3 regions of the Terrabacter carboxydivorans genome follow, and region 1 is predicted to be linked to each of the others. Evidence: riboswitches for the same ligand, from Rfam matches in the RefSeq annotation. Region 1 holds a riboswitch; each other region holds the start of a gene.

Evidence for each region. Region 1 has a riboswitch for cobalamin ahead of ABD297_RS15670 (SCO2322 family protein). Riboswitches for the same ligand answer to the same signal wherever they lie in the genome.
Region 2: it holds a riboswitch for cobalamin, as region 1 does, so the genes downstream of both, cobN (cobaltochelatase subunit CobN) here and ABD297_RS15670 (SCO2322 family protein) in region 1, are expected to answer to the same signal.
Region 3: it holds a riboswitch for cobalamin, as region 1 does, so the genes downstream of both, ABD297_RS12120 (CbtB domain-containing protein) here and ABD297_RS15670 (SCO2322 family protein) in region 1, are expected to answer to the same signal.

The regions. Positions count from the first base shown of each region.
Region 1 is NZ_BAAARE010000014.1:3,548-13,596, reverse strand. It holds gene nadA (quinolinate synthase NadA) at 1-1,035, shown strand, start outside; gene ABD297_RS15705 (metallophosphoesterase family protein) at 1,042-1,878, shown strand; gene ABD297_RS15700 (dipeptidase) at 1,940-3,307, opposite strand; gene ABD297_RS15695 (methyltransferase) at 3,385-4,191, shown strand; gene ABD297_RS15690 (protein-L-isoaspartate O-methyltransferase family protein) at 4,224-4,832, shown strand; gene ABD297_RS15685 (DUF3043 domain-containing protein) at 4,901-5,479, shown strand; gene ABD297_RS15680 (serine hydrolase domain-containing protein) at 5,557-6,960, opposite strand; gene ABD297_RS15675 (hypothetical protein) at 6,957-7,172, opposite strand; cobalamin riboswitch at 7,196-7,357, shown strand; gene ABD297_RS15670 (SCO2322 family protein) at 7,451-8,191, shown strand; gene ABD297_RS15665 (energy-coupling factor transporter transmembrane component T) at 8,207-9,292, shown strand; gene ABD297_RS15660 (ABC transporter ATP-binding protein) at 9,289-10,049, shown strand, end outside.
Region 2 is NZ_BAAARE010000010.1:32,911-42,959, forward strand. It holds gene ABD297_RS12140 (precorrin-2 C(20)-methyltransferase) at 1-376, opposite strand, end outside; gene ABD297_RS12145 (precorrin-8X methylmutase) at 373-1,044, opposite strand; gene ABD297_RS12150 (precorrin-3B synthase) at 1,035-2,204, opposite strand; cobalamin riboswitch at 2,235-2,368, shown strand; gene cobN (cobaltochelatase subunit CobN) at 2,409-6,080, shown strand; gene ABD297_RS12160 (hypothetical protein) at 6,094-6,234, opposite strand; gene ABD297_RS12165 (DUF2510 domain-containing protein) at 6,284-6,742, opposite strand; gene ABD297_RS12170 (helix-turn-helix domain-containing protein) at 6,901-7,503, opposite strand; gene ABD297_RS12175 (dienelactone hydrolase family protein) at 7,565-8,140, shown strand; gene ABD297_RS12180 (hypothetical protein) at 8,150-8,752, opposite strand; gene cobF (precorrin-6A synthase (deacetylating)) at 8,824-10,049, opposite strand, start outside.
Region 3 is NZ_BAAARE010000010.1:23,669-31,529, reverse strand. It holds gene ABD297_RS12135 (DUF1905 domain-containing protein) at 9-299, shown strand; gene ABD297_RS12130 (hypothetical protein) at 304-702, opposite strand; gene ABD297_RS12125 (CbtA family protein) at 699-1,469, opposite strand; gene ABD297_RS12120 (CbtB domain-containing protein) at 1,492-1,689, opposite strand; cobalamin riboswitch at 1,721-1,896, opposite strand; gene cobM (precorrin-4 C(11)-methyltransferase) at 1,947-2,720, opposite strand; gene cbiE (precorrin-6y C5,15-methyltransferase (decarboxylating) subunit CbiE) at 2,717-4,027, opposite strand; gene ABD297_RS12105 (hypothetical protein) at 4,194-4,976, shown strand; gene ABD297_RS12100 (hypothetical protein) at 5,057-6,097, shown strand; gene ABD297_RS12095 (hypothetical protein) at 6,191-6,580, shown strand; gene ABD297_RS12090 (hypothetical protein) at 6,577-7,071, shown strand; gene ABD297_RS12085 (hypothetical protein) at 7,068-7,861, shown strand, end outside.

The DNA of each region.
Region 1 (10,049 bases):
CGCGTCTTCGTGCTCGGCCACCACTACCAGCGCGACGAGGTCATCGAGTTTGCGGACGTCACGGGCGACTCGTTCAAGCTGGCCCGCGACGCCGCCGCCCGGCCCGACGCGCCCTACATCGTCTTCTGCGGCGTCCACTTCATGGCGGAGTCCGCAGACATCCTGACGAGCGACGAGCAGACCGTGATCCTGCCCGACCTCGCAGCCGGCTGCTCCATGGCCGACATGGCCGCCATCGCCCAGGTCGAGGACTGCTGGGAGCAGCTCGAGGCGGCCGGCGTCGCCGGGCAGACCGTCCCCGTGACCTACATGAACTCCGCTGCCGCGATCAAGGCCTTCACCGGCCGCCACGGCGGCACGATCTGCACCTCCTCCAACGCGCGCACGGCGCTCGACTGGGCGTTCGAGCAGGTCGGCGGCGTGGACGGCACGGGCAAGGTGCTCTTCCTGCCCGACCAGCACCTCGGGCGCAACACCGCGGTGCGCGAGCTCGGGCTCTCCCTCGAGGACTGCGTCGTCTGGGACCCGCACCGCCCCAACGGCGGCCTGACCCGCGAGGCCCTCGAGCAGGCCCGGATGATCCTCTGGCGCGGGCACTGCTCGGTGCACGGACGGTTCTCGGTCGACGCCGTCGAGACCGCCCGCCGGGAGATCCCGGGCGTCAAGGTCATCGTGCACCCGGAGTGCCAGTACGAGGTCGTCGAGCTGGCCGACGAGGTGGGCTCGACCGAGAAGATCATCCAGACCATCGCCGCTGCCCCCGCCGGCACGTCGTGGGTCGTCGGGACCGAGCTCAACCTCGTGCGCCGGCTCGCGCAGCAGTTCCCCGATCAGCGAATCTCCTTCCTGGAGAAGAACGTCTGCTACTGCTCGACGATGAACCGCATCGACCTGCCCCACCTCGTCTGGGCGCTCGAGTCGCTCGTCGAGGGTCGCGTGGTCAACCCGATCCGCGTCGACCCCACCGTCGCCGCAGAGGCCCGCGCAGCCCTCGACCGGATGCTTGCCCTACCCGGCAAGACCCACAAGGACTGACAGCCGGTGACGCTGGCGCTCGACCGGATCGCGGTCATCTCCGACGTCCACGGCAACGTCACGGCCCTCGAGGCCGTCCTCGCCGACATCGAGGCGCGCGGCATCACGCGCATCCTCAACCTCGGCGACGTCGTCGGCAAGGGGCCGCGGGGATCCGAGGCGATCAAGCGGACCCGGGACTCGTGCGAGGTGACCGTCCGCGGCAACTGGGACACCCTCATCGGCGACTGGGAGGGCTTCGTCGACCGCGGTGACGTGCCGCGCTTCGACGCGGGCCAGTGGACGCGTGACGAGATCACCGACGAGGACGCCGCGTGGCTCCTCGGCCTGCCCAACGCATACGACCTCGTCCTCAGCGGCAAGCGGATCCGGCTGTTCCACGCGTCGCAGACGAGCGAGTTCGTGCGCGTGCGCGCGGCGCACACGATGGACGAGTTCCGCGGCATGTTCACCAACACCGACTTCACCGGCCCGTGGGCGCCTGCCGTGCCCGGGCACCCGGACGACACGTGGCCGGACGACACCTGGCCCGCCGGCACCACGCCCGACGTCGTCGGCTACGGCGACATCCACGGCGCCTACCTCGAGGCCGACGAGGGCCTCGTGCTCTTCAACGCGGGGGCGGTCGGCAACCACCTCGACGGGCCGAGCGCGCCCTACTGCATCCTCGAGGGCGTCACCGACTCGCTCGTGCCGCAGAGCTTCTCGGTCAACTTCGTCCGGGTGCCCTACGACATCGAGTCGGAGATCGACGCCGCACGCGACCTCGGCATGCCCGACGTGGACGCCTACGCCCTCGAGCTGCGCGACCAGGTCTACCGGGGCGCGGGCCGCCCGGCCTGACCGGCCGCCGGACCGGGGCCCTCCATCCCGGACGCAGCGTCCGGGATGGAGGCGCGGGGCGTCACCCGCGCGGGAGTGCGCCCAGCCTGGCCAGGAAGACGGCCTCGGCCACGCAGACCTTCTCGAACTCCGCGAGGTGCAGCGACTCGTTGGCCCCGTGCGCCCGGGTGTCGGGGTCCTCGACGCCGGTCACGATGATCGAGGCCTCGGGGAAGCGCGCGACGAAGTCGGAGATGAACGGGATCGAGCCCCCGACTCCCATGTCGACCGGCTCGGTGCCCCACGCGTCGGCGAAGGACGCGCGCGCCTCGTCGCAGACGGGACCGTCGGCGTCGGCGGCGAAGCCCGAGCCGTGCTCCTCGAGGTCGACCGTCACCCTCGCGCCCCAGGGAGCGTGCTCGAGCAGGTGCGTCCTCAGCAGCTCGAAGGCGGCCTGCGGGTCCTGGGTCGGGGCGAGGCGCATCGACACCTTGGCGGCGGCACGCGCGGCCAGCGTGTTGGAGGCCTTCTCGACGGAGGTGACGTCCAGGCCGATCGTCGTGATCGACGGCTTGTTCCACAGCCGCGTCAGGATCGACCCGGAGCCGATGAGCTCGACGCCGTCGAGGAGGCCGGACTCCTCACGGAAGCGCGCCTCGTCGTAGTCGAGGTCGGCGGCCGTGCCCTCGTCGAGGCCCTGGACGGCGACGTTGCCCTCGTCGTCGTGCAGCGACGCGAGCAGGCGGATCATCGCGGTGACGGCGTCCGGGGCGGCGCCGCCGAACATGCCCGAGTGCACCGAGTGGTCGAGCGTCTCGACGCGGACGACCGCGCGGACCCCGCCGCGCAGGGTCGTCGTGAGGGCAGGCTCGCCGATCGCCCAGTTGCCGGAGTCGGCGATGACGATGGCGTCGGCCGCGAGGCGGTGGCCGTGCTTCTCGAGGATCGTCGGCAGCGAGGCCGAGCCGAACTCCTCCTCACCCTCGACGAAGACCGTGACGCCGACCGGGAGGTTGCCGGCGTGTGTGCGCAGGGCGGCGACGTGCGCCATGACACCGGCCTTGTCGTCGGCTGCGCCGCGCCCGTAGAGACGGCCGTCACGCTCGGTGGGCTCGAAGGGCGGGGTGTCCCAGTCGGCGTCGTCGCCGGGGGGCTGCACGTCGTGGTGGGCGTAGAGCGTCACCGTCGGGGCGCCCTCGGGCCCGTCCAGGTGGCCGATGACGGCCGGGCGGCCGCCCTCGACGACGATGTCGACCTCGAGCCCCTCGCGGCGCAGCAGCTCGGCCACGGCCTCGGCGCTCCTGGCCACCTGGGCCTGGTCGAACGAGGTCGCCGAGACGCTCGGGATGCGCACGAGCTCCTCGAGGTCGGCCCGCACCTGCGGCATGAGCTCGGCCACGCGGTCGCGGATCTGCTGGATCTGGTCGGGGGTGAGGGCGGTGTCAGTCACGAGGGCGACCCTACCGACGCCGGCACGGGACATCCCTGCCGCCGGGGCTGTCGTCCCCCTTGGGTAGGTTCGGGCCGATGGCAGACAACACCTTCGTGGCAGGCCAGGAGCCCTGGCTCGAGCGCCTCGGCAACCTGCGCAACGTCGTGCGACAGGAGATGGTCACCCGGCAGCTAGCGGCGCACCTGCCCCGGGGGCCGCTCCGCGTCCTCGACGTCGGGGCGGGCCAGGGCACGCAGGCCCTGCGCCTGGCCCGGCGCGGCCACTCCGTGACAGCGGTCGAGCCCGACGGACGCATGCGCGCCGCCTTCGAGGAGGCCGCCGCCGGGCTCACCCAGCAGCAGCGCGAGCACGTCACCCTCGTGGCGACCGACCTCGCCGGGCTGGCCAGCGTGACGCAGCCGACGGCATACGACGTCGTCATGTGCCACGGCGTGCTCATGTACCTCCCGACGAGCAGCGAGGCCGTGGCCGCCCTCGCCCGACGCGCGGCGCCCGGGGGCGTCGTGTCGATCGTCGCGCGCAACGGCGGCGCGATGGCCTGGCGCCCGGCCGTCCGACACGACTGGGCCGGGGCCCTCGCGATGCTCGACGAGCAGCGACGCGCCACGGTCGAGGGCCGGGATGCCCGCTACCGCAACGAGATCGGCGTCGATGCACGGGCCGACACGCTCGCCTCGCTCACGGCCGACTGCGAGGCGGCCGGCCTCGCGGTCGTCGCCTGGTACGGCATCAGGGTCGCCAGCGACGACGTCGCCGTGGACGAGCCGGCACCCGAGGGCGACGACCTCGCCATGCTTCTCGAGGTCGAGGAGCGGCTGGGCTCGACCGACCCCTACCGCGCGCTGGGCACCCTCGTGCACGTCATCGCACGACGGACCTGACGCTCGCGGCCCGGTCGTGCTTGGCTCGGGGCATGGACGGACCCGACCGGGTGGCTCAGGCGTTCGCCGACGTGCCGCGCGCACACTTCCTCCCCCGCGGCGCCCGGTCCCGGGCGGCCCAGGACGTCCCCATCCTCATCGGGCACGGGCAGACGAGCTCCCAGCCGCGCAGCGTGGCCGACATGCTGCGCCTGCTCGACGTCCACCCCGGGCACCGGGTGCTCGACGTGGGCTCCGGGTCGGGCTGGACCACCGCCCTGCTCGCCCACCTCACGGGCCCGACGGGCGAGGTGCTCGGTGTCGAGCTCGAGCCGGACCTCGCGCGCTGGGGCGCCGCCAACCTCGCCGGAGAAGGTATGCCGTGGGCGACCATCCGCACGGCGGTGCCCGGGGTCCTGGGCGACCCCGAGCACGCTCCGTGGGACCGCATCCTCGTCTCCGCGGACGCGGGCGCCCTGCCCGAGGGGCTCGCGCAGCTGGCTGACCAGCTCGGTGACGAGCCCCGTGACCCCGGGCGGCTCGTCCTCCCGGTCAACGGCACCATGACTCTCGTCGTGCGCGAGACCGGCTCGCTCGTCACCACCCACCACGGGCACTACCGGTTCGTCCCGCTCCGCACCCACCCCGACGCCCCTTCCTGAGGGACGTCCGTGGCCGGCCCTCCGGTCACGATGCGGGCGTGGGACACCCTTCGGCTTAGAGTGTCCCCGTGTTCGGACGCAAGAAGACCCTCAACGACGAGCTCGCGACCCCGGTCTCGACCGACCCCGCGCGCCCCGGCGCCAAGAACCGGCCCACGCCGAAGCGCCGCGAGCAGGAGGCCCTCAACAAGCGTCCCCTCATCGTCACCGACCGCAAGGCGGCCGGCGCGCAGGACAAGGCGGCCCGCCGTGAGGCGATGGCCAAGCAGCGTGCCGGGATGATGACCGGCGAGGAGAAGTACCTCCCGGCGCGGGACAAGGGCCCTCGCCGTCGCTTCATCCGCGACACCGTCGACGCCCGCTGGAACATCGGCGAGTTCATGCTGCCGATCATGCTCATCGTGCTGCTGCTCAGCTTCGTGCGCACCAACTGGGCCCTGCTGCTCGTCTTCGTGCTCGTCTACGGCCTGATCCTCGTCGCCATCGGCGACGCCCTGCTCATGTGGCGCCGGACGCGCCGCAAGGTCGACGACAAGTTCGGCGGCGCAGAGAAGGGCGACGCGTGGTACGCCATCATGCGGGCCTTCCAGATGCGCCGCACCCGCATGCCCAAGCCGCAGGTCGCCCGCGGCGAGCACCCGGCCTGACCGGGAGACCACCGGGCTGACCGGGGAACGACCGGCCGAGATGCCGCCGAGGCGGCAACCGGCAGGCCGGTCCGACGTCAGGCCTGCAGGTCGGCGAACGCGAGCGGCGCCCGGGTGACGGCATACGTGGCGAAGTAGAGCTTCTCGACCGACCCGTCGCCGGCACGCACGACCTCGAGGACCTCGCCGCGCTCCCGCCCGGCGACCGCGCGGTAGCGGTCGGCTCCCTCCGCGGCATACCGCGTCTCCGAGAGCTGATCGTCCTCCGCGAGACGCGACCACAGCTCACCGTCGCGGACGAAGAAGGTGATCGGCGACCCCTCGGACCACCACAGGCCGAGCAGCTGGGCAAGGGCTGGCTGGTCGGCCTCGGGCACCCAGGGCGCGTCGAGCGTCGGCTCGGCGTCGACGACGGCCTCGACGAGGTCGGTCGCCAGGGCGAGCGTGAGGGCACCGGACGTCGCGTTGGCGAAGACGATGGCGCCCACGCCGTCCTTGCGCCGGACCCGCAGGCCGGTGAGGAAGCCGGGCATCGCACCGCCGTGGCCGACGTAGACCCGGTCACCGCGGCGCCCCATGCCGAAGCCGAGGCCGTAGGCGCCGCTCCAGCCGTCGACGTCGGTCATGATGATCGGCCGGCACATCTCCTCGACCGTGTCGGGCTGCACGACCCGGTCGTCGGGGCGGGCGACGTAGGCCGCGTAGCGCCCGATGTCGGCGACAGTCGACCACAGGCCGCCCAGCGGGGCGGTCGCGTTCAGGGTGAAGAGGGGCTCCTCGCCGGCCGTGCCCGCGTAGGGGTCGACCTGGTAGCCGACAGCGCGGTCGGCGGCGGGAGTGAGGCCGGTGCGCGTCATGCCCAGGGGGTCGAGGATGCGCTCGCGCACGACGTGCTCCCAGTCCTGCCCGGTGACGCGCTCGACGACCGCGCCGAGGAGTCCGTAGGCGAGGTTGGAGTAGTGGAAGGCGTGGTGGCTCGGCAGGACCTGCTCGGCCTCCTCGACCCCGGCGATGAACGCCTCGCGCTCGGGTGCCTCGAGACTCTCCCAGATGTGGCCGACAGGCTCACGCTGCAGACCCGAGGCGTGGGCGAGCAACTGGCGCAACGGAACCCGCGCATGCCTTGTGCCCGGGAGGTAGGTCTCCAGCGTGTCGTCGAGCGACAGCCGGCCCTCGTCACGCAGCGACATCACGGCCAGCGCCGTGAACGTCTTCGTCACCGAGCCGATCATGAACTGGGTGTCGTCGGTCGCGGGCGCAGGGGCAGGCCCGAGGCGGGCCGAGCCGACGTGCGCCGACCAGACGAGCTGCCCGTCCCGCACGACACCGACGCTGACGCCGGGTGCCTGCCACGAGCGCTGCGCGGTCACGACCCGGCCGAGCAGGTCACGCTCGAGACCGGGCGACAGGCTGGCGGCCGAGCTCGTCGACGACGTGGCAGACGAGGGGTGGACGCCCCCGTCGCTCGGCGCCTCAGTCACTCCGCCGCCCGGAGGCTCATCGGGCCGTAGACGACGGCGTCGTGCTCGCGCAGCGTGACGGCCTCGACACCGGCGTCGAGCAGCTCGCGCCACGACTCGCCGAGGTAGCTCTCGGCGTCGCTCTGGGTCGGGAAGCCCGTCGTCGTCAGGGCCTCTCCCTCCATCGGCTCTCCGTGGGCGTCGAGGAACAGCCAGGTCCAGTCAGCACTCATGCGGCCACCCTAGTTGGCGGCTCGTTTGACGGGTGGCAGGCCGTCGTGCGACGGTTCGCCTAACCGAAGGACGATGGGGCAAGCCGGTGCGACTCCGGCGCTGACCCGCAACCGTGAAGCCACTCCCCGCCGCGCGCCGGCCCGGGGTGACCAGTCGGAAAACCCGCGTCCCACCGGCTCCTTTTGTCAGTCTGTCGTGGAATGCGGACCGGAGTCACCCCGCCGGGCCGGCCTCAGCCAGCAGACCCGACATGGTGTCCGACCGCGAGGAGGAAACCGTGTCCCTTGTCCGTCGCGCCCCGCTCCGGGTCGTCCTCGCCGCCGTCGTCGCGGCGCTCCTGTCCGCCCTGACGGTGGCGCCCGCCCAGGCCGCCGCCTACCGCTACTGGGGCTTCTACCAGCTCTCGGGCACCTCCTGGACGTTCGCCCAGAAGGGCCCGGACCAGACCGTGCCCAAGGACGGCAGCGTCGACGGCTGGCGCTTCGCCGTCGCCGACGAAGCCTCGACGCGCTACCCGCGCGCCGTCCTGACGTTCGACCAGGTGTGCGGCACCACGCCCGCCGAGTCGGGCAAGAAGCGCGTCGGCCTCGTCGTCGACTTCGGTCGTCCTGCCGACGCCGCCGACGGCGGCACGCCGCGTGCGCCCAAGGCGCTGTGCGCCGTCGTGGCCACGGACGCCACCAGCGCCGCCGTGCTGGCGGTCGCCGGGGACGTGCGCACCGAGAAGGGCCTCGTCTGCGGCGTCGCGGGCTACCCGACGAGCGACTGCGGAGGCGCCGTCAAGGAGGTCAGCCCGGAGGCCAAGGCCGCCGACCAGCCGGTGTCGATCTCCGCGCCGACGGCCAGCCCCTCCGCCACTGCGACCCCGGCCGCCACGGCCACCGACGTCGCCGCGGCGCCGGCCTCCGGCACATCGGGCGGGTCGGTGGCGGCCTACGTGATCGCAGCCCTCGTCCTGCTGGCCCTGCTCGCCTACCTGCTCGTGCGCTCGCGTTCGCGCGCCCGCCGGGACGCCTGAGCCGAACCGACGCGCGTGGCACGGCTCCGGCTCAAGGCCCGGCTCCAGCACCCCGCAGCCTGGTGGCTGTGGGGTTTGGGGCTTGCCGCGGCCGCGTCGCGCACGACGAACCCGGTCCTGCTGCTGCTCGTCATCGGCGTCTGCGTCCTCGTCGTCGCGGAGCGGCACGACCCCGCCACGCCCAACCCGCTGCCGACCTTCCTCGTCATCGGCGCTGTCGTCGTCGCCTTCCGGGTGGTCATGACCGCCCTCCTCGGCAACGGCATCGTCGGTGAGACGGTCGTCGTGACGCTGCCCCGGGTCCCACTGCCGGACTGGGCGGCCGCCGTGCGCCTGGGCGGTGCGGTGACCCTCGAGTCGCTGCTCTATGCCGCCTACGACGCGCTGCGGCTCGCGGCCGTCCTCGCCTGCCTCGGCGCCGCCAACGCGCTGGCCAGCCCGCGGCGGCTCCTGCGCTACCTGCCGGCCACGCTCTACGACGTCGGCACGGCGGTCGTCGTCGGCCTGACCTTCGCGCCCCAGCTGCTCACCGACGCCCGCGACGTGCGGGCCGCCCGGACCCTCCGGGGCCGCGACGGGCGGGGCCTGCGCGAGATGGCGCGCCTGACCGTGCCGGTGCTCGAGACGGCTTTCGAGCGGTCCCTGGGGCTCGCCGCCTCGATGGAGTCCCGCGGCTACGGCCGTGCGGTCCGCTCGACGACGACGACCCGTCGGACCGCCACCGCGCTGGCGCTCGCGGGCCTCGTCGGCGTCCTCGCCGGCCTCTACGGCCTGCTCGACTCCTCGGCCGGTGGCGTGCTCGGGCTGCCGGTCCTCGTGCTGGGGGCCCTGCTCGCCGGCTCCAGCCTCGTCGTGGGCGCCTCCCGCGACCCCCGCTCCGGGCACCGTCGCGACCGGTGGACGTGGACCGAGACCGCGACCGTGGTCGCGGGCGCCGTCCCCGCCGCGGTCCTCGTCGTCGCCTCCGCCGGAGGCTGGGACGGCGTCGTGCCGAGCCAGCGCGCCGAGCTTCCGGCCGTGCCGCTGCTCGCGGTCCTGGCCGTGCTCGTCGCCGCGACACCCGCCTGGTTCACGCCCCGCCCCCGGGAGGTCGCCCCGTGATCACGTTCGAGCACGTGTCGGTGCAGTATGCCGACGCTCCAGCTCCCAGCCTCCACGACGTGACGCTCGAGATCCCCGAGGGCGAGCTGGTCCTCGTCGTCGGGCCCACCGGGAGCGGCAAGTCGACGCTCCTGCGCACCATCAACGGACTCGTGCCCCACTTCAGCGGTGGCACCCTGACGGGTCGCGTGGCCGTCGACGGCCTCGACACCGCCGAGCACCGACCTCGCGACCTCGCGACCGTGGTGGGGCTCGTCGAGCAGAACCCGTCGTCGACCTTCGTCACCGACGTCGTGGAGGACGAGGTCGCCTACGGCATGGAGACGATGGGCCTGGACCCGACCACGATCCGTCGCCGGGTGGAGGAGACGCTCGACCTCTTCGGTCTGACCCCGCTGCGCGCGAGGTCACTGCGCACCCTGTCCGGCGGTCAGCAGCAGCGCGTCGCGATCGCTGCCCTCTTCGCCGCCGGACCGCGGGTGCTCGTGCTCGACGAGCCGACCTCCGCACTGGATCCCGTTGCAGCAGAAGAGGTCTTGGCCTCTCTCCACCGCATCGTGCACGACCTCGGCGTGACGGTCGTCCTGGCCGAGCACCGGCTCGAGCGGGTCGTCCACCATGCGGATCGTGTCGTCCTCGTGGACGAGGGGCGGGTCTCCGAGCTGCTCGACCCCGCCGAGGCGATGCTGCGCTCGCGCATCTACCCACCCGTCGTCGGGCTCTCACGGCTGGTCGGATGGTCTCCGACTCCCCTGTC
Region 2 (10,049 bases), on a different contig from region 1:
AGCGGTCCGCCAGGCGGTCGTGGAGGTACATGTAGGTGCCGTAGAAGAGCGGGTCACCCTCGGCGAGGACGACGACGTTGCGACCCGAGTCCAGATGCGCCGCAAGCCGATCCGCCGACTCGTCGTAGAAGTCGGCCATCAGCCCGTGGTAGCCCAGGGGGTGGGCGGTTACGCCGGTCGTCACGGGATAGACGAGCAGCTCCTCGACGACGCCGTCGGGGAAGTACGACGAGGCGATGCGCCGGGCGATCGAGTCGCCCCGCGGGCCGCTGTGGAACGCGACGACGTCGGCCGCGGCGATGAGCCGTGCCGCCTTCACCGTCACGAGCTCGGGGTCGCCGGGACCCACCCCGACCCCGCGGAGCCAGCCGGTCACAGCTCCTCCTCGCGAGCCAGCGCGTTGACGGCAGAGGCGGCCAGGGCCGACCCGCCGCGCCGACCGTGCACGACGAGCCATGGGATGTCGAACGGGTTCTCGGCGAGCGCCACCTTGGACTCGGCCGAGCCGATGAAGCCCACCGGGATGCCGACGATCGCCGCCGGTCGGGGACCCCCGTCGGCGATCGTCTCGAGCAGGTGGAAGAGGGCCGTCGGGGCGTTGCCGATCGCGACGACCGCGCCCTCGACCCGATCGCCCCACAGCGAGACGGCCGCCGCGGATCGTGTTGTGCCCCAGGCCCTTGCGAGCGCGGGCACCCGCTCGTCGCGGAGCGTGCAGATGACGTCGTTGTCGTGCGGCAACCGGGCGCGGGTGATGCCCGAGGCGATCATGTGGGCGTCCGTGAGGACCGGCGCGCCGGACCGCAGGGCGGAACGGGCCGCCCGGACGAGGCGCGGATGGACGGCGATGTGCTCGGTCAGCGCGACGTCGCCGCTCGCGTGCACCATGCGGACCGCAACGACCCGCGCGTCCTCCGGCAGGTGGTCGAGGCGTGCCTCAGCGCGGATCGTCGCGAACGACCGGCGGTAGATCTCTGCCCCGTCCGTCTCGTAGTCGTAGCGGCGCGTGGGCGGCGCCGGCCGCACGTCGGTGGTCACGTCCATGAGGACTCCTGCTCGGCGATGGTGGACAAGGCTTCCTCCGTGGACCGCGGCGCCAGGACGTCGAGGTATGCCGTGGACGGCGTTCCGCACCGGCGCTCGCACCCGCTGACGTGCACGGGCAGGCGGCCGGCGGGCAGCACGGGGGCGAGGTCGCGGGCCAGGGCCCGGGTGTCGACGGCGGAGCGCGAGCATCCGGGGAGACCGGTGCAGGCGTGCAGCCGGTGCCACGGCGACCCGCTGTGTGTCGCGAACCCCGCCGCCTCGAGCTCGGGGAGGGCGGCCGCGCCGTCCTCGACGACGAGCGAGCGCCACGGCGTCACGCGTACGGCATCGGTGGTGCGGGCCAGCGCCGCGACGTGGTGGGGCCGGAGGAGCCCGAGCGGCACGGCGACGACGGCGTGCTGCCCGACTGCCCCCAGGGGGTGCGGGAGAGCGCCGGCCCGGGACATCCCTCCGATCCGGTCGGGTCGGGCGGTGTAGGCAGGGCCCCCGAGCGTGAGGGGATCGTCGAGATCGTCGACGTGCCAGACCGACTCGTCGTCGGCGGCTCGCTCGACGAACTCGACGGCGAGCCGGACGATCAGGTCCACCGCCCCGTCGAGCGACACCTCCCAGCCGTCGTCGTGGCTGCCGGCGAGGACCACGCCGCGGTCGGGCCCCGTGGCGACGAAGGCCAGGTCGGAGCTCAGGTCGACGACGTCGCCGCGCCCGTCGTCGACGACGAAGAGGAAGCGCCCACCCAGGCGCGACAGCCGCGGATCCGCGCAGACGGCCTGGTCGAGGTCGGCCACGACGGGCCGCACGTCGCACCGTCCGGCACCGTCGAGGCCCGAGAGCGGCGAGGCGACGACGTTGCGCACGAGCTCGTGGGTCGGCGACGGGACGAGGCCCGTGGCCCGGATCGCGTCGTGGACCCGGGGTGTCAGCGGGTCGGGCAGTCCGCGCAGCTGCAGTGCGCCGCGAGACGTCAGCTGGATCGCCGGATCTGGCTGGGCGGCAATGACTTCCCTCAGTGTGATGAGGGCCTCGACCGCCACCGGCTGACCGGCCGGACGGAGACGCACGATCGAGCCGTCGGCGGCCGCGAAGGGTCGCTGGAGGCCGGGACAGGCGTCGCCTGCCCGACGCTCACGGCTCGACGGGGCGGTCACGCGGCACATGCTAGGCCCGGACCCATGGGCGTCAAGACGCCCGTCTCGGGCTATGGTGGCCCCAGCGTCGTCGATCCAGGAACCCGGTGAGAATCCGGGACGGTCCCGCCACTGTGAGCCGCCACCCGTGAGGGAGGCGGCGAGTCAGGAACTGCCGGCAGCGCTTCGTTTCCTATCGACCGCGGGGCGCGGATACCCCGCCGAGGAGTTCCTGTGACGCGCATCGCGCTGCTCTCGACGTCTGACACCGACCTGCTGTGCGCCCGCGGCAGCGGCGCCGACTACCTGGTCGCCAACCCCTCGCGTCCGGGCCACACCTCGATGGCCGAGGCCATCGGGGCCGCCGACGTCGTCGTGGCACGCATCCTCGGAGGGCCCCAGGACCTCTGCGATGGCTTCCGCCACGTCCGGGCGACGGGCAAGCCCCTCGTCGTGCTCGGCGGCGAGCAGACCCCGAACGCCGCCCTCATGGAGCTCTCGACGGTCGCGCCCGGCGTCGTCGCCGAGGCCCACCGCTACCTCGCCGAGGGCGGTGCCGCGAACCTCCGCGAGCTGCACGCCTTCCTCGGCGACACGCTCCTCATGACCGGGGAAGGCTTCGAGCCCCCCGCCGCCCTGCCGGTGTGGGGCGTGCTCGACCGCCCCGAGCCGGCGGGGGCCCTCACGACTTCCGGCGCTGCGGGCGATGCTCCCCGCCCGCGCGTCGGGATCCTCTTCTACCGGGCCCAGTTCGCGGCCGAGAACACCGACTACGTCCATGCCCTCGCCGACGCCGTCGACGCGGCCGGAGGCATCGGGGTGCCGGTGCACGTCTCGTCGCTCCGCGACGCGCCGGCCGACCTGCTCGAGCACCTCACGGCATACGACGTCCTCGTCACGACCGTGCTCGCGGCCGGCGGCACCAAGCCCGGCACGGCGAGCGCCGGCGAGGACGACGAGGCCTGGGACGTCCAGGCCCTCGCCGCGCTCGACGTGCCGATCATCCAGGGCCTGTGCCTGACGTGGAGCCGCGACCAGTGGGAGGCCAGCGACGACGGCATGAGCCCGCTCGACGTCGCCACGCAGGTCGCCGTGCCCGAGTTCGACGGCCGGATCATCGCGAACGCGTTCTCCTTCAAGGAGACCGACGCCGACGGGTTGCCGCACTACGTCCCGGACCCTGAGCGGTGTGCCCGTCTGGCGACCCTGGCGGTGAACCACGCCCGCCTGCGGCACACCCCGCCCGCCGAGCGCCGCATCGCGATCGTCCTGTCGGCGTACCCCTCGAAGCACTCCCGCATCGGGAACGCCGTCGGCCTCGACACCCCGGTCTCGATCATCCGGCTGCTCCGCGCGATGCGCGACGCCGGCTACGACCTCGGCGAGCCCGGCGAGATCCCCGGCACCGGGCCGCTCGAGCCCGTCGACGGCGAGACGCCCGACACGACCGCCGGCAACGCGCTCATCCACGCGCTCATCGAGGCCGGCGGCCAGGACGAGGACTGGCTGACCCAGGAGCAGCTGACCGGCCAGCCGGTGCGCATCCCCGCCGAGCGCTACCGCGAGCACTTCGACACGCTCCCCACGAACCTCCGCGACGCCGTGACGAAGCACTGGGGCGACGTGCCCGGCGAGGTCTTCGTCGACCGCCACACCGACGCCGACGGCGAGCTCGTCGCCGCGAGCCTGCGCGCCGGCAACGTCGTCGTCATCGTGCAGCCACCGCGCGGCTTCGGCGAGAACCCGATCGCGATCTACCACGACCCCGACCTGCCGCCCACGCACCACTACCTCGCCGTCTACGACTGGCTCGCCAGGGATTTCGGCGCCCACGCGATCGTGCACATGGGCAAGCACGGCAACCTGGAGTGGCTGCCCGGAAAGAACCTCGCGCTCTCCGCCGCCTGTGGACCGGATGCGACGATCGGCGCGATCCCTCTCGTCTACCCCTTCCTCGTCAACGACCCCGGCGAGGGCAGCCAGGCCAAGCGGCGCGCCCACGCGACGATCGTCGACCACCTCGTGCCGCCGATGGCGCGCGCCGAGTCCTACGGCGACATCGCCCGGCTCGAGCAGCTGCTCGACGAGTACGGCAACGTCTCGGTCATGGACCCGGCCAAGGCGCCGGCCCTGCGCGCCGAGATCTGGACGCTCATCCAGTCCGCGCAGATGCACCACGACCTCGGGCTCGACGAGCGTCCCGACGACGAGGCCTTCGACGAGTTCGTCATGCACGTCGACGGCTGGCTCTGCGAGGTCAAGGACGTCCAGATCCGCGACGGGCTGCACGTCCTCGGCGAGGCCCCCACGGGGGAGGGCCTGGCCAACCTCGTGCTCGCCATCCTGCGGGCCAACCAGGTCTTCGCCGGGGCCGTCGGCGCGGTGCCAGGGCTCCGGACCGCCCTCGGGCTCACCGAGGGGCAGTCGGGGCGCTCGTCCGTCGACGACACCGAGGCGCAGGCGGCCGCGCTCGTCGCCGGCCTCGCGGAGGCCGACTGGGACGAGGCCGCCGTGCCCCGGATCGTCCGCGAGCAGCTGGGTGCCGACCCGCAGGTCGACACCGAGGGCGTATGCCGTTCGCTCGCCTTCGCGTGCCGCGAGGTCGTGCCGCGGCTGCGGGCCACGACGGGCGAGATCGACGCCGTGCTCCACGCGCTTGACGGGGGCTACGTGCCGGCCGGGCCCTCCGGCTCGCCCCTGCGCGGTCTCGTCAACGTGCTGCCGACGGGACGCAACTTCTACTCCGTCGACCCCAAGGCCATCCCGAGCCGGCTCGCCTGGGAGACCGGACAGCGCCTGGCCGACGACCTGCTCGCCCGGCACCGCGCCGACACCGGCGAGTGGCCGCGGTCGGTCGGCCTGTCGGTGTGGGGCACCTCCGCGATGCGCACCTCCGGCGACGACATCGCCGAGGTGCTCTCGCTCATCGGCGTCCGGCCCCGCTGGGACGAGATGTCCCGACGTGTCGTCGGCCTCGACGTGGTGCCGCTCGCCGAGCTGGGCCACCCCCGCATCGACGTCACGGTCCGCATCTCCGGCTTCTTCCGCGACGCCTTCCCGCACGTCATCGCGATGCTCGACGACGCCGTCCGTCTCGTCGCCGACCTCGACGAGGGCCCCGACGAGAACTACGTCCGGGCCCACGTCGCCGACGACCTCGCCGAGCACGGCGACGCCCGCCGTGCGACGACCCGCATCTTCGGCAGCAAGCCCGGCTCCTACGGCGCCGGCATCCTGCCGCTCGTAGAGTCGGGCAACTGGCGCACCGACGCCGACCTCGCGGAGGTCTACGCCACGTGGGGCGGCTTCGCCTACGGGCGCGAGCTGGACGGCATACCTGCTCGGGCCGACATGGAGCGCACCTACGCGCGCATGGACGTCGCCGCCAAGAACATCGACACCCGCGAGCACGACATCGCCGACAGTGACGACTACTTCCAGTACCACGGCGGCATGGTCGCGACGGTCCGCGCGCTGACGGGTCGCGAGCCCAAGGCGTACGTCGGTGACTCGACGACGCCCGACGCGGTCCGCACCCGCACGCTGACCGAGGAGACCGCCCGCGTCTTCCGCGCCCGCGTGGTCAACCCCCGGTGGATCGCGGCGATGCGGCGGCACGGCTACAAGGGCGCCTTCGAGCTCGCGGCCACCGTCGACTACCTCTTCGGGTTCGACGCCACGGCAGGCGTGGTCACCGACTGGATGTACGAGCAGCTCGCCCAGACGTACGTGCTCGACAAGGAGAACCGCGACTTCGTCCAGCACGCCAACCCGTGGGCGCTGCACGGCATGATCGAGCGGCTGCACGAGGCCGTCGACCGCGGGCTGTGGGCCGAGCCCGACCCGGCGCTGCTCGCCGAGCTCCAGCAGGTCTACCTCGACGTCGAGGGCGACCTCGAGGACTGAGCCGTCTCCCCGATCAGAACTGCAGGCCACGCATGTCGTGCTCGACGACGTCGACGTCGCCGCACCGCTTGCAGGTCAGGATCGTCCGGCCGCGCAGCTTCATCCGCGTGTAGCGGTGGCCGAGGATGAGGCACTTGAGGTTTCGTCGCGCCATCTTCCCAGTGTCCTCCGCTGCTGTCGCGCCCGCGGCGGATCGACCGGAACTAGCTGAGGATGCCGTGCCGCGCGTTCCAGCGCCTCGCGCCCTCGGCGGCGTCGACCATGCCCCATACCCAGAAGCCGAGGACCCCGACGAGCCCGACGAGCACGATGACGAGCACCCAGCTGATGAAGTAGCCGACGAGGATCCCGATGCCCTTGGCGACGTCGCCGTTGATCATGCTGCCGAGGCCGGGCACGAAGAACGACGCGAGCGCGGACAGCGCGGGGTTCTTGGGGGCGACCTGGGTGAAGTAGATGGGGGCGGCGTTCACCGGTGCCGGGCCGGCGGCCGGGGGCGGCCCGGCACCGGTGGCCTGGTGGGGGAGCCCGTGCGTGTCCCGCGCCGCGACGGGCGGGGCCATGGCCGGCCGCACGTGCGGGGTCCAGGCGCTGCCGTCCCAGTAGCGCTCGCCCTCGCCCGCCGGGTACCAGCCCGCGGGCGCCGAAGGTACGTCATCCATGCCCGACTCCTCGTTCCGTGACAGGGCACGAGGGTATGCCGCCGAGCGGGCTGTTCTCGTCGTTTTGCGTCGTTCCACGCCGTTCCCCGTCGAGATCAGGCGTGAGGTCGCGCGCCCGGTGTCGCCCAGCAGCAGCGGCCGCGCGATCACCTGCCCGATCAGGCCGGGTCGTCCTCCGGCTCCGTCGGCTCCGGCGGCTCCGGGAGGACGGGCTGGTCGGTGGGGTAGAGGCCGACGGCGAGGCCGTAGACGGTCTCGCCCGAGCGGGGGAGCGCCGTGAACTCCCGGACCAGACCCTCGACCCGGCGCCAGAACTCCGAGGCGCTCTCGCGGGGGATGCGGACGTGGCGCAGCGTCGAGTAGAGGGTGTCGTCCTCGTGGGCGGGCACGGACTCTGCGGCCGCGACGGAGAGGGAGTTGACGCACACCGGGGTCATCTCGTCGCCCGGGCGCCGCGCGACACCGATCGTGATGGTCCGGCCGGTGCGGCCGTAGTAGCGCTCGTCGATGGCTCGGACCCGGCGCGTCCGCACGACGCGGAGCATGCCGGCGTCGACGAGCACACCGACGTGGTGGGCCACGGTGCTCCTGGGCCGGCCGACGGCTGCGGCGAGCTCGGCCACCGTGGCCGCGCGCTCGAGCACGAGGTCGAGCAGCGAGGAGCGCAGCGGGTCGGCGATGGCGCGCAGCTGGGCAGGCGTCGTCAGCTCGACCGCGTCGGGGAGGTCGTAGTCCGGGAGCTGCTGGCTATTGATCGACATTGTTGGATCAGTCTAGATTGTTGGATCAAAGCCACGGGAAACCTCGAGCACAGGAGCAAGCATGGCCGCCGTCCTCCTCTTCCACCACGCGCTGGGCCAGACCGACGGGTTCCTCTCCTTCGCCGACGCCCTGCGCGCGGCGGGCCACACCGTCCACGCGCCGGACCTCTACTCGGGCAAGAGCTTCGCGACCCTCGACGAGGGCATGGCCAACGCCCGCTCCCTCGGTTTCGGTGCCCTCCTCGAGCAGGGCGTCGCCGCTGCCGAGGGCCTGCCCGACGACCTGGTGTATGCCGGGTTCTCCCTGGGCGTCATGCCTGCCCAGCAGCTGGCGCAGACTCGAGCGGGTGCGCGCGGCGCCGTGCTGCTCGACTCGGCGATCCCGCTGGGGGAGTTCGCGGCCGGGTGGCCGGCCGGCGTTCCCGTGCAGGTCCACGGGGGTGAGGCGGACGAGTTCTTCATGGACGAGGGGGACGTCGACGCGGCACGGGCCGTCGTCGACGCGGCCGAGCAGGGTGAGCTCTTCCTCTACCCCGGTTGCGGGCACCTGTTCGCCGACGCCAGCGCGCCGGCCCACGACAATGAGGCTGCCGCCCTGGTGCGGCAGCGCGTCCTCGACTTCCTCGCGCGGGTGTAGCGGGAGGGTCTACGCGTCGGCCCCGGTCTGGTGCGCCACGACCTCGGCGCCACGCGTCAGCCGCAGGACCGTCGCCGCCCACAGGGCGAAGGTGGCCACGTTGAGCGCGACGAAGCCCCAGGCGTCCGTCGGGTCGGGGGTGACGCCGGGCGGCCGGGACCCACGGAGCTGTGCGGAGAACGGCACCCACAGGACGGCCCAGGCGATGGGTGTCCAGGACCGATGCCCGTGGATGGCCTTGTCCCAGCGTGAGATCCGCATTACCGGCAGGACCCAGCTGAGCAGCGGGATGCCCCACATGATCCAGAGCCCGAGGTCCGACGAGACCGACGGCACACGCCCCGCCCGGCCGAGCAGCCACTGCAGCCGGACGAGCCACACGCAGGCCACGCAGCCGGCGGCGACGAAGAGGGCCGCGGCGAGGTTGACCGTCCAGCCGGACTCTGCCGAGCCGGACGAGAGCTGGAGCTTCTCCGGCGGCAGGAAGGCGTAGACCGACAGCGCGACGAGGGACGCCGCGCCGAGCCCCAGGGACCACAACGCGGGGCGCCTCAGGCGCGGCTGCTCCACCCGCCGCGGGCGGTCGTCGGGCACGACGGGCGCGACGGACATCGGCTCCCCTGCGTCGGTCGTCCTGTTCAGGCCCCTGTCGCCCATGGCGGCACCCTAGCCCGCCGTGGCGCTCAGGCGCCGTCCTCCGGCGAGAGCTGGTCGCGCGTCAGGGCGTAGTAGATCTCGTCGGAGCGGGTGCCGTCCGGGTTGGGCAGGCGCTGGCGCAGCCGACCTTCGGGACTGAAGCCGGCCTTGGCGGCTGCCCTGCCCGAGGCGAGGTTCTCCGCCTTGTGCCCGAGCTCGAGCCGCTCGATGCCGGCCTCCTCGAACGCCCACCGGGCCACCAGCCGCAGGGCCCGCGTGGTGAAGCCGCGTCCCCGGAAGTCGGGCAGCACGCCGTAGCCGACGAGCCCGAGCCCGGGCGGTCCCATCCGCATGACGTTGATGACGCCGGCGCCTTCGCCGGTGACCGCGTCGACCATGACGAACCGTGCGGCTCGCCCCAGCCGCCACTCGCGCCGCGCCTGAGCCGCCAGCTGCCCGGCCCGCTCGTCGGTGTGGGGCTGCCCGAAGAAGTCCCAGCGCAGCGACTCCTCGTTGTTGTGCTCGTCGCGCAGCACCTGCCAGTCGCCTGCGGTGACCGGTCGCACGGTGACGATACCGTCGGTCAGCGGCGCGGTCTCGGGGAAGCCGCTCGGGCCGGCGACCGCGGGCGCGCCGGCCGGTGGCCGCAGCAGGTAGGTGTCCATGACCCACCCGTGGCGCTCGCGGGCCTCGTCGCGCACCCGGCGCACCTCGTCGACCACCTGGGCCAGCGGCCCGTGCACGAGCAGCTCGTCGGGCGTGCCGAGGTAGGCGCCCCAGTAGAGCTCGACGTCGGGGTGGGCCTGCGCGAGCTCTGCGCACGCCAGGTGCCCGTCGAGCATGACGACGACGTCGCCGAGGGCGGGGTCGTACTCGTCCACGAGCCGTCGCCCGGTCGTGATGTGGATCGGCGCGCCGATGCGGTTGAGGGGGATGCGGTGGCGGGCAGCGAGAAGCTGGGGTGCGCTGATGCCCGCGATGACGTCGTGGTCGACCTCGAGTCCCTCTGCGGCCCAACGCTGCACGAGCGCGTCGACGACACGGATGGTCGAGTCGTAGAACGCCGGGTCGCCCCACACGAGGAAGCCGACCGTCGTCTCGCTGTCGGGCAGGGACTCGATGAGCTCGGCATAGGCGTCCACCCGCGCCGCGTGCCAGTTCCGCACCCCGCGGTCGTATGCCGTGTCGTCGCGTTCCGCGTCGGGTCCGCGCCTCGGGTCGGGGACCTCGACGACGCGGTAGGCGTGCGCCGCCGGGATGAGGGCGTCGCAGA
Region 3 (7,861 bases), on a different contig from region 1:
CTGAGCCCATGCAGCTCGAGTTCAGCGGTGAGGTCTGGCAGTGGCGTGGTCCAGCGCCCTACTACTTCGTCACGGTGCCCGAGGACGAGTCCCAGGCGCTGCACGACGTGGCCCACGTCAGCTACGGCTGGGGCATGATCCCGGTCACCGCCCGCGTCGGGAGGACCGAGTGGACGACCTCCCTGTGGCCCAAGGACGGTGGCTACGTCGTGCCGCTCAAGGTCGCCGTCCGGCGTGCCGAGGACGTCCAGGACGGCGACACGGTTGCGGTCGGGCTGGACGTCCGCACTGAACCCTGAGCGGTCAGACCGCCGTCCACGTGGCGGCCAGCTGCGTTGGCGCGAAAGCCTTTTCGTGGACCGACTCAGGCATCGAGGCGATGCCGGGCCCACCGCAGGCGACCCAGGCGCTGATCGCGTCGACCGTCGCGGCGTCGAGCACGGACTGCAGCCACACGGGGCGCCCACCCGCCTTCCGGCCCGCCGGCGAGGGTGTCACGACCACGACGTTCGAGTGGTCGCACGCGAGCAGGCAGCCGCTGCGCAGCACCCTCGCGCGGCCCCGGGTGCCGACCTCGAGGCGGGCGAGCAGCCCGTCGTGGTCGACGCCCGGGTGCTTGGCCTCCGTGCCGCAGCAGCAGTCGCGACAGACGCGGACGATGCACGTGCCGAGATCGCGAGCGCTGCTGTCGTATGCCGTCACGCCGGGACGCGTGCGCCGGCGCCGGCACGCTCGCCCAATGGGGAGCGTCGGCCGTCCCGCTCGAGCAGCAGCCCGAACGTGACGCCCAGCGTGAGCCACAGCGCCGCGAGCTGGGCCAGAGACGCGAGCCGGAAGTCCCAGACGAGGTCGGCCGGCACGTCGGCCGGCACCTGGTCCGGCGTGCCCGGCACGAGAGCGGCGACGAGCCCGATGAGCACGACGACGACCGCGATGTCGAGTGCCCACCGGGTGGACGACCTCATGCCGCGTCGGCCGAGGTGGCGGTCGAGCTGGGGCACGGTGACGGCAGCGGCGACCCCGAGGAGGAGCACGACGGCATACAGCATCGTGCGTCGCCCGACGGTCGACGGGTCACCCACTGCGGGCGGGTTGGCCGGGATCTTCAGTGCTGGCAGGAGACTCACGGCTGCGAAGCCGATGGAGGCCAGCGCCAGGGACCGCCCGAAGTCTCCGCGTCCGGGCAACCGGTCGCGGACCTTGGCGAAGACGACGGCGAAGATGACGCCGACGGCGACCCCGACGACCACCGAGGTCACGGCCCCGCCGACGACCTGTGCCGCGCGCGACACGAGCGGCTCGTCGCCGCCGTGGGCGAGCAGGCCGGACGGCGCGGACTGGCCCCCGTGCATCGAACGCCGGTCCTCGATGACGAGCGCCCGCCTGATGACGGGCTCGACGACGAGCCAGATCACCAGGGCAGCCGCGAGGCCTGCGAGCACGCCGGCAAGGACCCCGCGCCGCAGCACGGAGCCGAAGCTCAGGCCCACCTCAGTGGCAGGGGACGCCGAGAGCGTGACGCGCGTCGTGCGTCAGCTCGTGGAGCATCTGCGCGGCGGGCGCGCTGAGCAGCGCACCGTTCTCCTGCGAGACGAAGTAGAGCGCGAAGACCGCGAACGCGAGCAGGGCCCACGCCCAGGCGGGGACGCGGACGGAGGTGGCGGCGTGAACGGATGCAGCTGTGGTCATGGCGAATTGACCCTTTCTTTCCATGCCTCGTGGACAGATCATCGCCGCAGCCGGTCTCCTGGCTTCCAGATCGTCACGCCTCCCCAGCCTTCCCGGCGACCTGAGGTCACCAGTGGCGAACGATGGGGACTTGCTCCCTGGTCACAGTGGCGAGGACCACGTCGGAATCACACCGACTTCCCGTGCACTGCGGCACTGGCATCCTGACACAGGCGGCGCCGGGATGCCATGGGGACCCACCGGACAGTCCGAAACCCTCACGGACGCGGGGTGTTTGGCTCCTGACCCCTGATGCGCGTGCCGTAGAGGTGCGACTCGACGAAGTCGTCGGTGTCGCGGGCGGCCAGCGCACGCCCCACCAGGATGACCGCCGCCTGACGCAGCCCGGCGGCCTCGACCTGGTCGGCGATGTCGGCCAACGTCCCACGCAGCACGAGCTGGTCGGGCTGCTCCGCGTTGGCGACGACGACGACCGGGCAGTCGTCGCCGTAGTCGGCCACGAGCGACGCCATGAGCTCACGGGTGCGGCGGATCGCGAGGTGCAGCACGAGTGTCGCCCGGGACCTCGCGAAGTGGGCGAGCGACTCGGTCTCGGGCATCTGCGTCGAGTCGCGGTGGGCGCGCGTCAGCACGACCGACTGCGCCACCTCGGGCACCGTCAGCTCGCGCCCGACGATGGCCGCCGCAGCGGCGTAGGCCGGCACGCCCGGCGTGACGTCCCACGGCACCCCGGCGCGGTCGAGCCGACGTGTCTGCTCGGCGATCGCGGAGTAGAGCGAGGGGTCTCCCGAGCACAGCCTGGCGACGTCGTGTCCCGCGTCGTGGGCCCGGACGCAGTGCTCCGTGATGGCGTCGAGGTCGAGGCTCTGGGTGTCGACGAGCTCGGCGCCGTCGGGGCAGTGCGCGAGCACCTCGGCGCCGATGTAGGTGCCGGCATAGAGGCACACCGGCGAGGCCCCCACCAGCCGCACGGCACGGAGGGTGAGCAGGTCGGCAGCACCAGGTCCGGCGCCGATGAAGTGGACGGTCACAGCAGGGTCTCCGAATCTGTCTGTTGCACAAGCTTCTCCACCGACCACTGCACGATCGACCGCGCAGGCTTCCAGCCGTGGAGGGAGCCGATCGTGTCGAGGTCCTCGACGGCGATGCGGCTCATCGACCCACCCAGACGGGCCCGGACCTCGTGCAGCAGGAGCTCCGTCTCGACGGTGACACCGTGCACGACGAGCCGCCCGCCCGGCGCGAGCGCCTCCCAGCAGGCGTCGAGCAGCGCCGCGCTGGCGCCGCCCCCGACGAAGACCGCATCGGGCCGCGGCAGAGAGGAGACCGCCTCGAGGGAGGAAGCCTCGACGACACGCAACCCGGGCACGCCGAGTGCCTTGGCGTTCCGACGGATCCGGTCGACTCGCACGGGGTCACGCTCCACCGAGTGCACCTCGTTGCGCGGGTGCTGGCGGGCGACCTCGATCCCGACCGACCCCGCCCCGGCGCCGAGGTCCCACACCACGTCACCCGGCTGGGGAGCCAGGTGCGCCAGGGCGGCCGCGCGCACCACCCGCTTGGTCAGCTGCCCGTCGTTGTCGTATGCCGTGTCGCGCAGTCCCGGCACGAGGGACCTCGCGCTACGGCTGGGACGCTCCTGGCACTCGATGCAGACGAGGTGCAGGCGGGGCACCGGGTGCGCGCCCCACGAACCTGCGACCGCGTCGGTCCGCGACTCGCTCGGCGCGCCGAGGTCACCGAGCACGGTGAGCCGGCTGTCGGCATACCCCTCCTCGACGAGCAGGGCAGCAACCCGGGCGGGGGCGTCCTCACCCGAGGTCAGCACGACGATCCGTGCCCGGGGTGCGAGGTCGCGGCGCAGCCGGTCGACGTCGCGGCCGACCAGGGTGACCACGTCGGACTCCTCCGCCGACCAGCCCATCCTGGCCCGGGCGAGCGAGACGGAGGAGACGGCCGGGTGGATGCGCACCTGGTCGGGGCCCAGCTCACGGATCAGGGTGGCGCCGACGCCCGAGACGAGCGGGTCGCCGCTCGCCAGCACGACGACTCGGCCCGGACCGACCTCGTCGAAGAGCGCACGCAGCTGCGGCAGCAGGGGCGACGGCCAGGGCACGAGGCGGCGACCGGGGCGACTCGTGAGCATCGAGAGGTGGCGCTCGCCGCCGACGACCACGGCCGCCCGGTCGACGAGCTGGAGGCCGTCGGGCCCCAGCGAGCCCAGGCCGGCCGCGCCCACGCCCACCACGTCGACGACCGCGTCCTCGGAGTCGGCGGCGGGTCCGCGAGTCGCCCTCTCCGCCCCGTCGCTGCTGTCCACCTGCGCCTTCGAGACCACGACGGCGACCCTAGCCGGAGGAGGACACACCCACTCTCCCGCCCGACCTCCGGGACGGGGTGTGGACATTCAGGTCCCAACCGGTCCTTCGTGCCCCATGATGGGCAGCGGGCCAGGCAAGGGGCAGGCCCGCTACGGATCTCCCGGGGGGACGGGGCCAGGCAGCATGCACAAGAACTGGTGGACCACGGCTGCGCGCGCACGGCGTGCACCGCACTTCGACGCATCCACGGGCCGGCTCCGCGCCGACGTGTCGGCCGTCCTCGGCCTCGTCGACCTCCATCTCGGCGACGAGACGGCACTCGATGCCGAGCAGCACGAATCACTCGCCGGCGCAGGTGTTCTCGTCGACGGCCGGCTCCACCTGGGGCTGCACGCCGGCCTCGCTGCCGTCGCCGACCCGTACGCCCGGCTCGAGATCGCGGTCGGCACCCAGGCCTCGACACGGCTGCACCACGGCTGGGTCGACCGCACCAGCGCCCTCGTCGTCGACCAGGGTGACGAGGGGGCCGAACTCGTCGAGGTCGACGTCGCCTTTCTGCCGGCCGCGATCGCGCACCTCACGATGCTGCAGCCTCGCCCCCGCCTCGAGGGCCGCGGTGGGCACGTCGACCCCGACACGCTGGAGGCGCTCCTGATCCCGGCCGGCGAGTGCTGTCCCGCATCGGAGGCGGCACTCGCGGACGCGGCCGCGGCCTGGCCGCAGGTCGCCGAGTGCCTCAGGACCGGCTCGTGGCGCCTGAGCGCCGTCGACGTCGCGGAGAGCCGTGGCGGCAGCACGGCGACCGAGCAGCTCATCTGGCTCGACACGCCCGCCGGGGTGCTCCGCCTCGACGACGACCCCGCCGGTCCCGTCCTGACCGGGACCACGACCGGGGCCGTCTGGCAGGCCCTCGTCCGGGCGCTGCCGGCCGACGCCGCCCCCTCTGGGCCCGACGCCCCCGCCTGAGGCGATGGGGAGCGCTCCCCATCGCGCAGGCCCGCAGCCGACCGTAGGCTCGGGCGCGCCGACACACGACAGGGGGAGCGATGGCCATCTATCGCAAGGGCGCCGACCCGGACGCACTGGATCGATCCGCCGAGCTGCTCGCCGTCTACGCCCGCGAGGCCGCCTCGTCGCGGCAGGCCGTCAGCGGCGTCCTCGGCTCTCTCAAGGGCAACTGGGGCGGCGAGAACCTGCAGTCCCTGATCTCCCAGTGGCCGGCCATGGAGGCCCAGATCGACCGGTTCGGCACCGAGCTGGGACGTCTCGGCGACCGGCTCTCCCGCAACGCCCAGGCCCAGCGCGGGGTGAGCGGTGACGGCGGATCCATCAACTCGGCCGCCTTCCTGACCGCTGCCATGCCGACGAGCGGCCCGGGAGACAAGGGCGGGGACTCCTTCTGGGACAAGCTCCTCACGCAGTCCAACCTCGCTCCTGACGGCTCGGCCTCCTTCCTCGCGTGGCCCGGCCTCATCACCGCGAACGCGATGTTCGGCACGAGCGCCCTCGCCTCGTACATGCAGCGCAACCACTTCGGGCGGTGGCAGCCCCGCGGCTACATGGCCAACGGCCGCTACGGCTACCTCCCCCGGCCCACGGGACGCTGGGCCTCCGCCTGGTCGATGAACCAGGCCCGCAACTGGCAGGCCAACCCCTACCGCGCCGCCACCGTCGCCAGGTGGGGCACCGCCTCGAAGTGGGCGGGCCGCGCCGGCACCGTGACCTCGTTCGCCACCTCGGCGTTCGGCCAGTGGAACAGGGACTCCGCCGACCCGACCATGGGCACGACCGAGCGGGTCACGCGCTCGGCCACCGCCGGCGCCGTCACGGCCGCCGGGTCGTGGGCCGGGGCATGGGCCGGGGCCCAGGGCGGCGCCCTCATCGGGGCCGCCGTCGGTGGCCCGGTCGGCGCGGTCATCGGCGGAGCCATCGGTGGCTTCGTCGGCGGAGGCCTCGGAGGTGTGGTCGGCGGCTGGGTCAGCGACCAGGTGGTCGGACCGGTCGGCGACGCCGCCGAGTGGGCAGGCGACAAGATCGGCGACGGCTTCAAGGCCGCCGGCAGCTTCATCGGAGGGTTGTTCGACTGATGCCCGCCAGCCCCTACCGCCGTCGTCCCGACCGCCCTTGCCCCCGTCGTTCCGGACAGGCCGTCACCGGCCTGCGTGGGTAGAGTCGTGGCCGTGTCCGCCCTCCTCGTCGTCGTCGCCGTCGCCATGCTGGGTTTCGTCGTCTGGTCCCGCCTGGGCCGCACGCACGGGGCCCGCTGGTGGGTCGGCGACCGCCTCCAGGAGTCCGCGATCCTCTTCTGGCTGCCCGGGCTCGCGCTCGTGCTGGCCGCCACGGCCGGCCTGCGCGGCTACGACGACGGCGCCAACAAGGGAGCCCTCGCGTTCGTCCCGCTGCTGCTCGTGGGGCTCGTCGTCAGCCTCTGGGGCGGCCTCTTCCTCCCCGCTCCCCGCTGGTACGTGCCTCGCTGGTCGCAGGAGGCTCGGGCCCCGCGCCTGCAGGTCCGCATCATCGGCGACCGCCGCCGCCCCGACCGCCGACCCGACCGACGGAACGCCCGATGAGCCTGCCGCTGCCCGGCGAGCCACGCCGTGAGGTCGTCGCCGGCGGAGCCGTGTCGCTCCTCGTCCCCGACGCGTGGGAGACCGTCCACCACCCGCACGACGGGGTCGAGCTCGTCGTCGTCGAGCCGGAGCAGGAGGGCCTCTTCCGGGCCAACCTCGTGCTCACCGTGACCGAGGTCGCGATGTCGCTGCGCGACTGGCAGGTGGGCACCGAGTCCTACCTCGCCGCGCACCTCGCCGACTACGTCCCCCTCGACGCCGAGCGCCTCGTCGTCGGTGGCCAGCCCGGCCTGCGACGCCTGGCGACGTATGCCACCGACGACAACCGTTCGGTCACGGTCGAGCAGAGAGCCGCGCTCGTCGACGGCACGGGCGTGACCCTGACCGCGACGACGAGCACGCTCGCCTGGGCTGCGCAGGGTCAGCTGCTCGGGCACGTCTTCTCGAGCCTCGTCGTCGACCCCACCGCGACCGGGAGGCGGTCCGCGTGACCGTGCAGTTCGACGCCGGCGTGGGCCGGGTCCGCCTCGACCCGGCCACCTTCGAGGCCCTCGTCGAGCTGGGCTCGGGGACACGCACGGGCACCGCGGACCATCGAGGCCCGCTCGAGGACCTGACCGCAGCCGGGGCCGTCGTCGACGGTCGTCCGCACGAGGTGCTCACCCCCGGTCTCGCCGCGGTCACCCGGCCCCTCGCGCGGCTCGAGGCGGTCGTCGCGTCGCGCCAGAGCCTGCTCGTGCACCAGGGCTGGATGTCGGTCCTGTCGGCCGTGCTCGCCGACGTCGGCGACGGCACCTACGACTTCGCCGGCGTGGCGACGGAGTTCGTGCCCACCACGATCGTCCGTCTCGTCCGGCTGCGCCCGCGGCAACGGCTCGCCTCAGGCAGCGTGACCGTGACCCCCGACCTGCTGGACGGGCTGATCGATTCCGACGACGGACGTCGATCCCGTGTGGCCGACGACCTCGCGACGGCGCTCTCCCCCCACTGGGGCGAGGTCGCCGAGCTGGTGCGCTCCGGAGCCTGGTGCTTCTGGTCGGCCGACGTGCTGTGGGCGCCGCCCGGCCGGACGGTCCGCTCCGACGCCGACCTGTCCAGCCGCCGCGTCAGCGCGCTCGACACGACGGCGGGCATGCTCACGCTCGAGGGCGGGGCCGACGCCTCGGGCCGGGACCACCTGGAGCTGACGCCGACGACGCCGTCCGACGTGTGGTTCATGGTCTCGAGCATCCTGCCGTCCGACGCCGACCTCGGAGCGGACCTCGGAGCCGACGTCCAGGT